Regions from separate parts of the Solibacillus isronensis genome, predicted to be linked through region 1. Evidence: riboswitches for the same ligand, from Rfam matches in the RefSeq annotation. Region 1 holds a riboswitch; the other holds the start of a gene.

Region 1 (6,113 bases):
CGCACCGCGCCCGTTCCTGTTGTAACATCCCATGCATCGTCTTTTTTCTCAATCTCTAGATCAATGACCCCTAAATGGCTACCAAATTTACCGGCCATAACAATCGGCTTGCCGTTCATTGTTCCTTTTTCAATATCCACATTTGTTATAGAGCTATCCACTTTACCAGGGAATACGCCATGGGCATGCCCTGTAATGATTGCATCCACATCTTCAATTGTAGATAGTAAATACGATACATCCTCTTCCCCTTTTTCATGTGTAGCATCTCCCATACCAGAGTGTGAAAGTACTACGACAACATCTGCTCCTGCTTCTTTCATTTGCGGAACGACTGTTTTAACAGCCTCTACGGAATCATCGACTGTTACTTTTCCTTCTAAATTTGCTTTATCCCATTTTAAAATTTGAGGTGGCACAATACCTGTTACCCCAATATTAATCAACGTTTTTTCACCGTTTGAATCGACTACTTCTTTTTCAATCATGACATATGGCTTATACATTAATTCCTTTGTCGTTGCATTACGCACATTGGCATTTACATACGGGAATGGGGCATCATCCGTTACTTCATCGATAAATTCCAAACCGTAGTTAAACTCGTGGTTACCATATGTCGCTACATCATAATCAAGTGCGATCATCGCAGCAATCGATGGATGAACTTCCCCGTCTTTTAATTTCGTTACTGACTGAATATACGAGCCAAGTGGCGTTCCTTGTATTGCATCTCCATTGTCAAACAGCACTGTATTTGGATTTTCCTCACGCGCCTTTTCGATTAGTAGCGCAGTTTTTGCCAAACCTAAACTGTTCGTTGGCGTATCTTTGTAATAATCATAGTTTACAATATTTGTGTGAATATCCGTCGTTCCTAAAATACGTAAAGAAACCGTCGTATTTGCCTTTACCGGACTGTATTCTTCCAAAAAGCGCTGAAGAATTTTTTGCATTTGAGCTTTTGTTACAAAATCATTCGGGCGAATCGTTCCGTCATCAAAGCCTGTCAGTAATCCTGTTGCTACCGCTTTCGCCATTTCCTGGCGATTGCCTTGTCCAATTTTGTTTGCGTCTTTAAACTGATCCAATACCTTTTCAGAATATGTTTCCTTATCCTGCAATCCTCTTGCCGCAATAAGGAATGCATGTGTGCGTGTCAGTTTTTCGTCTGGTGCAAATTTAGTTGGAGTTTTTCCTTTAATTAACTTTAATTCCACCGCTTTTTCAATATAAGGCTTAAGTGAATCAGGTACATCCTGAAATTTTACAGACTGACCCGTACCGACCTCTACCCCCAATGCATCGATTACGGCCTTCACAAACTCCCCACGCGTCATATCTTCATTTGTAGAGACTGGTGCCGCTGAAACTGCTGACATGCCACTTGCTAAAAGGGTTAGCGTTAAGGCTGAAGCAGATAGTTTTTTCAACATTTCTTTCACTCCCATATTCTGTAGTGTATAACAGAACTATCATACTAAATTGCCAGAATAGTAGAAAAGAGTAATTTGGTACAGGTTATTACAATCAAAATAGTACTTATATGACAGAATTTAACTTATAGTGAATTTACAGCCTCTTTTATATTATCGCTATGACTGATTGCCGAAATAACGGCGACTCCATTTACTCCGGTTTGTCTTACAATGAAACTATTTTCAACAGAGATTCCGCCAATTGCTACAATAGGGAATTGAGTGTACTGAGAATTCGCTTCTTCCAGTAACGTCAGCCCTACTGGTGCTCTCGCATCATCTTTTGTGGAAGTTTCATAAATTGGACCAATTCCCGCATAATCCGCCCCATTTGCAATGGCCATTTCGAGTTGCTCCATCGTATGAACCGATACACCGATGATTTTATTTTTTGCAAGGAATCTAAATTGTTCAATACCGGTGTCTTCCTGCCCTACATGAATACCATCTGCATTTAATGTTAGTGCAAGCTCGACATCATCATTAATAATAAACGGCACTTTATATGTTTGGCACAGCTTTTGGCATTGACGGGCAAACTCTGCATACGCATCGCCTTTTAATGCATTTTTTCCTTTTTCTCGCAGTTGGAACATCGTAATACCTGCCTGTAAAGCTTCTTCCAAAACAAGCAATGGTTCGCGTTTACAATTGGCCGTTCCCATCACAAAATATTTATTCAAATCAAAAGACATGGACATCGCACATCCCCCGCTGTTCATGATAGGCGAAATGATTTGTCGGACCAAACCCATGACCAATATTAAGCGGATGACGGATTGCAAGCTGCACATATTTTTTTGCTTCTATTATGGCTGCCTCTATCGATCTGCCTTTTGCCATTTCCGCGGTAATCGCTGCAGAAAATGTACATCCTGTACCGTGAGTATGTTTCGTATCCACCCGCTCGGTTTTCATTTTAAATGGTTGCACCCCGCGAATGAAAACCGTATCTGTCGCATGCTTACTGTTTAAGTGACCACCCTTAATGACTACACATTCCAGCCCCAGACTTAATAAATCATGCGCCGCTAAATTGATATCTTTTTCATTTTGTATTGTATAACCAGTCAGGATTTCCGCTTCCGGAATGTTCGGGGTACAAACGGTTGCGAGCGGCAATAACTTTTCTTTAAGAGCTGTTGTTGCCTGCTGCTCTAGCAAACTGGCACCGCCTTTTGCAATCATGACCGGATCAACGATAAGCGGAATATCCGTATTTTTTAGTAAAGTCACAATGGCTTCGATAATTTCAGCACTAAACAGCATCCCTGTCTTAATTGCCTTTACGTCGAAATCTTGAAGTACTGCCTTTAGCTGAGCTTGAACGAAATCAGCCGTTGTCGGAAAAATTCCATGCACTCCTTCAGTATTTTGTGCGGTTAATGCGGTGATTACTGATGTACCGAATACACGGAGTTCCTGAAACGTTTTTAAATCGGCTTGAATCCCGGCACCGCCACCGCTATCCGATCCTGCTATCGTACATGTAATCATTTTCGTCCCTCCGCTAAATTCTCTAGTTGATTCAAGAAATTTGTGTGGAAATTTCCTATAGCTGCAACAGAATTGGCACTTACCTGTTTATATTCATTCAGTAGCGTTAGTAAGTCATCAAACGGTTCTTTACTGTTTGCAAGCACCGCTGCACAAAAGGCACTAAGCAAGCAGCCACTCCCCGTCATTTTTGTCACCTTTTCATGACCACCCTCTACAAATTCCACTCTTATCCCATCAGTAATAACATCTTGTTCTCCTGTTACGATCACAATACATTGATAGTTATTAGCCAACTTTTTGGCAGTCACTGCAACATCGATATCTCCTTTGCCACTATCCACACCTTTAGACGCCCAATTTACTCCCGCCAGAGCCGCCATTTCTCCAATATTGCAACGGATTACATTAATCTTTAAAAGGTCGAGCAATTGTTGTGCTGTCTCCGCTCGAAACTTCGTTGCCCCTACACCTACTGGATCAAAAACAAGCGGAGTATTATGCATGTTTGCGCTAAGTCCTGCTTTCTTCATCGACTCTATTGTCCGTTCATTCAAAGTGCCCATATTTAAAAGCAAAGCATTGGCCTGGGCAGCCATTTCCCCCACTTCTTCTATTGCATCCGCCATTACTGGTGAAGCACCCACCGCCAGCAAACCATTCGCTGTAAAGTTTGCGACGACATAATTTGTAATGCAATGTACTAACGGTTGATTTTTATGAATTACTTGCAGACTCATTTATATACACCCCTTGTTCCCAGCTTTGCTTTGTCCAAGGCATCTCCCAGAACATCCATTCGTAATAACAGCTTTTCTTAAAATGCTCCTGCAATACTTTTAGCTTTGCAGGTTGTTCTTCCGCATATCGATCCAGCATCGATTTTTGTACTTCAATATTTTGAAGCATCTCCTCGGAAGCATATAATGCAATCCACTGTTCATAAAGAGGGACATTCGGGCATGCATCTTTTAACCTTTGCCCAATCTCCTGATACAGCCATGGGCATGGCAGGATTGCCGCAAATGCTTCTGCTACATCTCCGTTATGCACTGCATTATACATATGGCTTACATAGTTATAGGCTGCTGGAGCCGGTTCGAATTGTTCCAAATCATCCGCTGTCACACCTAATTCTTTAAACGTTGTACGGTGTAACTCCAGCTCTGCGTCATGAATAAATTTTGCTGTTTGCAGAAAATATTGAACATCGTCATCCGTAGTCGCTTTTGCAGCTGCAAGAGCAAGAACTTTCGTATAATGTTTTAAATAATATGCATCCTGCAGCATATAAAACTTAAACTTTTCAAGCGGTAAACTCCCATCTGCAATCCCTTGTACAAAAGGATGATAGAAGCTAGCCTCCCAATAAAAATCCGTTTCTTTCCTTACCTTTTCACAAAATCCCATTGTTACTCCTCCTTTTTGTTGGCGGAAGCACAAAAAAGACGCCTCAATATAGAGAGACGTCCCCAAAAAGTGTACGTACCACTTTTCATTGCTCCCTACGTCCGTATTAACGGCCAGGTTCCAAGGGTCAGGTTTTAACCTTCTCAACACTGCTGTGTCCCCCCGCAAATCAAATGCTTGTGTATTTGCAAAAGAAAGACTCCACGTAAAAGATACGCGGAGCCAAAGTAAGTACATATGTATAGCGTGTACTTTGCTCCCTACGTCCGTATTAACGGCCAGGTTCTAAGGGTCAGGTTTTAACCTTCTCAACACTGATGTGTCCCCCCGCAAATGCATTTAATTACCCCGAGTGTAACAAATTAATTCGAACCGGGCAAGTGAATTCACAAAATTACGAAATTAATAGTTCAATAACAAATTCACAAAATAGCGCATCGTTAGTAGAAATTTTGTTACTAATGATGCGCTGACATCTATTGTAAATGGGTTACTGCAGATCTTTTACCAGTCAGTTCCTGATAAGCCTGAGCATATTCCTCGGCCAGTTTATCGACATATTGTTTTGTGGAAGTAATCTCTTTAATCGCGCCAATTCCTTGCCCGCTGCCCCAAATATCTTTCCAGGCTTTTGCGGTATTATCATTAAAGTTCATTGCTGAAGGATTACTTTCTTTTAAATTACTCGGGTCCATCCCCGCGTTCATGATAGAACCTTTCAAATAATTCCCGTGGATTCCTGTAAATAAATTGCTGTATACAATATCTTCTGCAGTACTATCAACAATCATCTGTTTATATTCTTGACGAGCAAACGCTTCTTCGGTCGCGATGAATGGTGAACCGATATAGCCAAAATCAGCCCCCATCGCCTGTGCAGCCAATACCGAATGTCCTCGTGCGATTGATCCTGATAAAGCTAATGGACCGTCAAACCATTCACGGATTTCCTGTACGAGCGCAAATGGGCTTTGCTGACCTGCATGGCCACCTGCACCTGTTGCTACAGCAATGATGCCGTCTGCACCTTTTTGAATCGCTTTTTTTGCAAAATGATTGTTAATGACATCATGGAAAACGATGCCTCCATAACTATGAGCTGCCTCAAATACTTCTTCACGTGCCCCAAGTGAAGTAATAATAATCGGAACTTTATATTTCACACAGAGCTCCATATCCTGTTCCAGACGTTCATTTGTTTTATGAACAATCTGATTAATGGCAAATGGCGCAGCCGGCTGATCCGGATTTTTGGCATTATAGCTGGCCAACTCCTCTGTAATTTCAGCTAACCATTCATCCAACTGGCTTGCCGGTCTTGCATTTAACGCAGGCATTGACCCGACTATTCCTGCCTTACATTGTTCAATGACCAATTTCGGATTGCTAATAATAAACAATGGTGCCCCGATTACTGGGATACGTAAGTTTTGTAAAATTTCCGGAATATTCCCCATCTATAATCCCCCTTTTATTCAGCTACTACTAATACTTCATCAGCTTCAATAAAATCTCCTTCTTAATTTAGATGACAATCAAAAAGTCAGATGTTTTTTCATCTGACTTTCTTTCCTTTTGCTATTTCTTCACTACATTAAAATTAGCCCCGATGAGCTGCCAATTTTGCGGGAATGGCAGACCGAGCTTCCAATAGCCGACTCCGCGCAAATTTAATCGCTTTACTAAATCGAACTTCGCCTGAATCGAACGCGCATCTTCAAACCAGAC
Region 2 (6,113 bases), on a different contig from region 1:
CCGCCTTTGATGCTGCATAGGCCGCCATAGAAATTCTCGGTACACTTGCGGCATTGGATCCGACTGTTACAATTGAACCTGCTTTTCTTTGAATCATATAACGGCTTACCGCTCTTGAAACATAAAACACACCTGTCGTATTAATTGAAAAAATCCTTGCCCAGTCACGGTCAGTACATGATTCGACCGGTCCTGTAGCCAATGCACCTGCTACATTGACGAGCATTTCAATTGGCCCGATTTCGTTTTCCACTTTCTCTACAACTGCATCAATGGCGTTACTATCTCCGACATCTGCAGGAAAGGCGAAAACTTCGTGGTCCTGCTCTATTAAACCAATCACATGGCTTCTCAATTTCTCCTCGTTATAATCGATTACAGCAACTTTTACTCCTAATGTAGCCAAGCTTTTGACAAGGCTTGCGCCAATTCCCTGGGCTCCGCCTGTCACAAGTGCAACTTTCCCTCTTAACTCCTGAAAGTTCACTTCAACACTTCCTTTCGTTTACAGTTATGTAAAGACAGCTTGATTTCTTATTAGAATCAACAATCAATAATGATAATCATTATCAATTGATTCTATTAGCAATGATAGGCCTAACATTTTACAACGTCAAGAGACATTCAAACATTCCAATAGAAAGACCTAAGTTTTAGTTTAGTGCTGATTTAAAGAAGTAATATTCGGCATTTTTGAACGATTTATAAGGAAAACTGCGTTAATTAAATCCAAATAAAGGAATAAACATGAACTTCCTCTCCTCTATTATGTAGTCTTATCAATTCATTACTGACCTGTAGAGAAGCTATCATTGTGTAAATATTTTGCCAGAAGTACTTTCTGGGATAAGAGAGCGATAGGAATATGGAATTACTGCACAAAAGATTATGGAATTTATTCGTTTTCCCTGTGAATATTAAATTATTTTCTGTTAATGTAGAACACCGTTAAATACCTGCTACTAAAACATTCCCAAGCTTTGAATTCCATAAAAATTACTACAAGCCCGAAAAAATTTTGTTTAACAAGCGCTTGTTTGTGTTAATTACAGTAATAATACTTTTTTTCTGTTAACAGAAAAAAGCTCTACATAAAAAATTTGCTGTGCAGTTTTACTTAGAAAATGAAATAAAAAGGACGTGGTACATGAATGTTGGAAATCGTGAATTTTTTGAATAAGTATGTTTGGAGTAATGCGTTAGTATTTTTATTTTTGGCGGTCGGTCTCATTTTTACGTTGAGAACTCGATTTGTTCAAGTAAGACGCTTTAAAGATATGATCACATTGCTGTTTGAGAAAAATAATGATAATGCAGGAATTTCCTCTTTCAAGGCATTGGCGATGTCATTGGGCAGTCGTATCGGTACAGGTAATATTGTCGGTGTTGCAGCAGCCATCAGCCTTGGTGGTCCTGGTGCAGTTTTCTGGATGTGGGTTATGGGATTTTTAGGTGCAGCCACTTCATTTATTGAAATTACCCTTTCTCAAATTTTCAAAAGTAAAATCGAAGGTGAATACCGCGGCGGAACACCGTTTTATATTTACAAAGGCTTGAATTTAAAATGGTAACACAGTCGGCAATGAGTACACTGATCTCTCCGACATTCGGTCAGTACTTTATGACAATTTCATTATTCCTGTTCTGTTTTACTACGTTAATTACGTACTTCTACAAAATGGATACGAACATTGCCTTCATTAAAGAAATGCTGAATATCGGCAAAGCAGGCAAAATCATTACGCATGCTGCCCGCCTCGGACTTTTAGGCATGGTTATTTTCGGCGCAGTGAATTCGGCTACCCTTATTTGGGCGATTACTGATTTAGGAGTAGGTTTGCTCGGCTGGGTGAACGTCATTACGATCGTGCTGCTTTCGAAAACCGCTTTAACCGCACTGAAAGATTACGATACGCAAAAACGTTTGGGGCTTAACCCAACGTTCAATCCGTTAGTGTTAGGGATTAAAAACGCGGATTTCTGGGAAGACCTCGAAGCAAGATCTTCAATACCAAATACCGTTCCTTCAAAAGGAAAAACGGTCGTTGCGAAGAAAGTCCAAGAGCGTCTGCAACCAGTGCCGAATCCGTTTTCTAAATAAGTGATAGGCTGACCATTGCTCGTTGTTTCGGTTGTGGTCAGCTTTTTTATTTATTATTTACTTCATATATGGTTCAATTATAGAACAAACGTTCCAATTAAGAGGTGAAGTTTATGAACATCGAACGGCTGCATATCCGCATCCTGATTACGTGCTCGATTGTGGGCTTTGCCAAACGTGAAGCATTGGCCGCAAGCTATCCGACAGAGGCAATTGATGAACTGGAACAGCACGGCTATATTGCCCGGACGCGCTATGGCCATTATTACAATACGAAGCTTGCCGCGCAGTATTTAAGAAAGTTTATTACAACGTATAGCCCGCGCTTGAAGGTTGCGGAAATGGTGGAACTGTTGGAGCATGCACCCGAATATATCGTCGTCGATATTGAAACGACGGGTGGCTCTGCTGCTAGAGGTGATAAAATCGTGGAAATAGCTGCGCTAAAAATACGTGACGGAGAAACGGTGGACCTTTTTCACCGCTTTGTGAATCCGGAAAAACTGATTAAAAATTCGCATATTCACGGGATTACTAATGAACGGGTGAAAGGTGAGCAAACGATCTCCCCTGTCATTCACGCCTTTAAAGATTTTTTAGGTGATTTGCCGATTGTCAGTCACCATATCGGGTTTGACTGGTACAGCTTCCTCGCACTCGAGTTTTTCCGAAATGGCATTCGTCCAACGAATCCGGCAGCCTGTACGGTAATGCTTGCGCGCAAATATTTGGACAGTCCGAGAAATAATTTAAATGTTATTGCCGAAACGTATAACATCCCGCTTCTTAACCATCATACAGCCGATGCGGATGCGATTTGTGCCAATGAAATACTGCAGCTTATTTTGAAAAAAGCGACTGCACAGTAGGAGACGGTTCTATCGGTTCTATTTGTGCGATCGCTTTTTTGTTTTGTGATTTTATTAGAATAGTTAGGGCGGTTATTAGAAAATGTCGGCGGGGTATAAGAATATCGGTGTCCTTTAATTGAAGATGTCGGCTGTTTATTAGAACAACCCACTGATTTATTGGCATCGCACTTTTATTGGAACATTTTTTTGTTTATTAGAACGATGCAGGTCGTTATTAGAAGCGTTTGCATGCCTCCTTTTTCGTTTTGAAACTATTTCCAGCTTATCGACGTAGAATAGAACAATTGGAGGTGTACGGATGAGAAACTTATCTTCGTATATAATGCTTACCGGGATATTGATCACTGCCTTAAGCGGGAACTGGATTATTCTTAATTATGATAGCATCACAATTTATCCGAGAGCTTCTTATCTTTCTTTCGGAATCGGGTTGGTACTGGTAGGATGCAATTTTGTAATGAATCAATTCTTCAGTTACCGGGAACCGGAAGAAGGACATACAAAAGATAAACGGCATGCTCTAAACGAATGGCTTACTGCTAATCAGCCAGTTAATAAATGGTTGAGTGGACTTGTTATTCTACCGCTTGTGATCGCACCGTTTTATAGCTGGACGCTGTTTTTTACGATGCTGGAATGGTATTTATTTTCGGGGCTTGTAATAGCCGGTATTATTTACATGCTGAAAGGTGACAGAGTAGAAGACAATAAGGACTGGGAGTATAAAGGGAAGACAAAAATGATGCTTGATCTGATCGATTACCGCAAACATCCCTTTAATATTTCGCTTATTATCTACATCCTGGTCATTGTCAGTTTTGTGTTAAGCAAGAGGTTGGATATTCCGCTCTATATGGAAACAGGGGGCAACTCGCGCTACGTTACTTCTTTGCCAACAATTTCATTTTTAATGTCTTCCTTAATGGTCGTGAGTACGTTTATTTATATTATCAGTCATGGGAATTTCTTTGGTTTTCGTAAAGCTGAGTTAAGTTATGAAAGAGTCATGTTCGTCCACTTTACAGAAATTATTGTATGTGGTGCTACCCTGTTTATTTTAATTTTCACATTAATCAATGCGTTGTATGTGTATTTTTAAATGGATGGCTACTAACGACATAGGCACACACTGGTAAATTATTGCATATTTTAACTACAATAAAAAAGAGGTGAACTATTGAATCCGAATCAAGATTATACATCAGTGCAACCCCAGTTTACATTCGACCTTAATAAAAACCCGTTGTTCGTTAAAGACCAGCAAAATTTTATTAATGTAATGGGCGTCAACCAGTTAAATACACTGGATAATATATCGCTGCTTGATATTTATTTGAGTGCCAATAATGTGATTGAACCGCACTACCACCAAAATGCGGCGGAACTTGTTTACTGTATTGCGGGGAGTGCGATTGTTTCGATTTTGAATCCGTTTACGAAACAGCTGATGCATTTTCCGATTACCCCCGGTCAAGTAGCGAACGTTCCTCAAGGGTGGTGGCATTACGAAGTCGCTACGCAAAACAACACGCATCTGCTTGCCATTTTTAATGCTCCGACACCGGAAGTCATTTTAGGTTCCGACCTCCTTAAGCTGACACCAGCAAATATTATGGCCCATACGTATGGCATGAACGAAAATTTATGGCAGCAGGCAATTGCTCCTGTCAGACCGAATACTTTCATCGGTCCGCCAAACCCTTGGCAACATGCCCAACCCGGTAATTATGGCGGCGGGTATGAGCAGTAGTTTTTCTCGGTCAAAGGAATCAAATTTAGAAAATGCATTTGCATAATGAAACGGCCGTGTTATGATAATTGTGAAATTAACCTAATATTGGAAGCAGATGATCTGCTCATAAAACTACTAGGGGCGCCTTTTGGCTGAGAAGTACCCTTTGCACCTGATCTAGGTAATACTAGCGTAGGAAAGTAGTGTCGATCCCCTATTTTTATTTTTGTATAGGCTACGATACCACTTTCTTAATTGAAAGTGGTTTTTTTGTTGCAAAAATTATTATAAAGGATGGTAGAAATGAATAAAACGAGAAAACTTACATATTCCGCGATTATCGCAGCGATTACGACGATTCTCAGCAGTTTGGTGTATATCCCATTAGGTTTTGCAAAAATTTTTCCGATTCAGCACTTTGCCAATGTCGTATCGGCGGTACTGCTCGGTCCATGGTATGCGGTATTACAGGCGTTTCTTACATCGACGTTAAGAAATTTGATGGGGACAGGCAGTATCTTTGCCTATCCGGGGAGTATGATTGGCGCACTTCTCGCTGCATTTTTGTTTGCGAAAACGAAGAAGTTGGCGTTTGCAGCTGTAGGTGAAGTGATTGGGACAGGGTTGCTCGGTGCGATGGCTACTTATCCGATTGCGATTTTATTTTTAGGTCAGGAAGCGGCACTGTTCGGTTTTGTCCCGGCATTTATGATGAGTTCGTTTGCGGGTGCGCTTTTAGGCTATGGCTTGCTGAAGATTATGGTGAGAAACAGGGCGTTTGGCGGGATGCTTTATCAGAATGCCGGTTGAGTAGCTGGCGTTGAACGCAAGGGATTTATTATTAGAAGACTTTAAAATATATTAGAAAATGAAGCGCCGGGTATCGACTCATGACACCCGGTACATTTATTAAGCTAAATTGATTTGCCATGACACGCCGTAACGGTCATTTAACCAGCCGAATTTCTTACTGAAACCGTAATCACCGATTGGCATTAGTGGATGGCCGCCTTCAAGCAGTTTTTCATAAAGATGATTGATTTCTTCTTCTGTATCACATGTAATAAAAATAGAAAATGACGGTGTGAAGTCAAACTCATGTTTTAAATTGCTGTCAATGCACATAAATTCCTGACCTTTTATCGAAAAAGTTGCTTGCATAACTTTCCCTTCATCTCCGCCTTCATTTGCTCCATAGCGGACAATACTCGTAATTTCTGCGTCCTCGATAACGGATGTGTAGAAGTTCATTGCTTCTTCTGCAACGCCGCCTTGAAACATTAAAAATGGTTTTGCGCTTTTCATTGTACCCTTCCCCTTCTGAATTCAAATTTACACCACTTCAATTTAGCCTATTTTACCATTTTTCGCGAACTTTTCTCCCTATAAGTTAGAGGCATCTCCTAAC

Evidence for each region. Region 1 has a riboswitch for thiamine pyrophosphate ahead of tenA (thiaminase II). Riboswitches for the same ligand answer to the same signal wherever they lie in the genome.
Region 2: it holds a riboswitch for thiamine pyrophosphate, as region 1 does, so the genes downstream of both, thiW (energy coupling factor transporter S component ThiW) here and tenA (thiaminase II) in region 1, are expected to answer to the same signal.

What each region holds. Positions count from the first base shown of each region.
Region 1 is NZ_JAMBOC010000001.1:236,261-242,373, reverse strand. It holds gene M3166_RS01155 (bifunctional 2',3'-cyclic-nucleotide 2'-phosphodiesterase/3'-nucleotidase) at 1-1,436, opposite strand, end outside; gene thiE (thiamine phosphate synthase) at 1,562-2,179, opposite strand; gene thiD (bifunctional hydroxymethylpyrimidine kinase/phosphomethylpyrimidine kinase) at 2,163-2,975, opposite strand; gene thiM (hydroxyethylthiazole kinase) at 2,972-3,715, opposite strand; gene tenA (thiaminase II) at 3,693-4,385, opposite strand; TPP riboswitch at 4,461-4,559, opposite strand; TPP riboswitch at 4,626-4,724, opposite strand; gene M3166_RS01130 (NAD(P)H-dependent flavin oxidoreductase) at 4,862-5,842, opposite strand; gene M3166_RS01125 (glycoside hydrolase family 18 protein) at 5,964-6,113, opposite strand, start outside.
Region 2 is NZ_JAMBOC010000002.1:148,833-154,945, forward strand. It holds gene M3166_RS12470 (2,3-dihydro-2,3-dihydroxybenzoate dehydrogenase) at 1-487, opposite strand, end outside; gene M3166_RS19580 (alanine:cation symporter family protein) at 1,152-1,571, shown strand; gene M3166_RS19585 (alanine:cation symporter family protein) at 1,565-2,101, shown strand; gene M3166_RS12480 (3'-5' exonuclease) at 2,215-2,970, shown strand; gene M3166_RS12485 (nucleotidyltransferase) at 3,272-4,072, shown strand; gene M3166_RS12490 (cupin domain-containing protein) at 4,151-4,723, shown strand; TPP riboswitch at 4,833-4,921, shown strand; gene thiW (energy coupling factor transporter S component ThiW) at 5,009-5,515, shown strand; gene M3166_RS12500 (VOC family protein) at 5,615-6,010, opposite strand.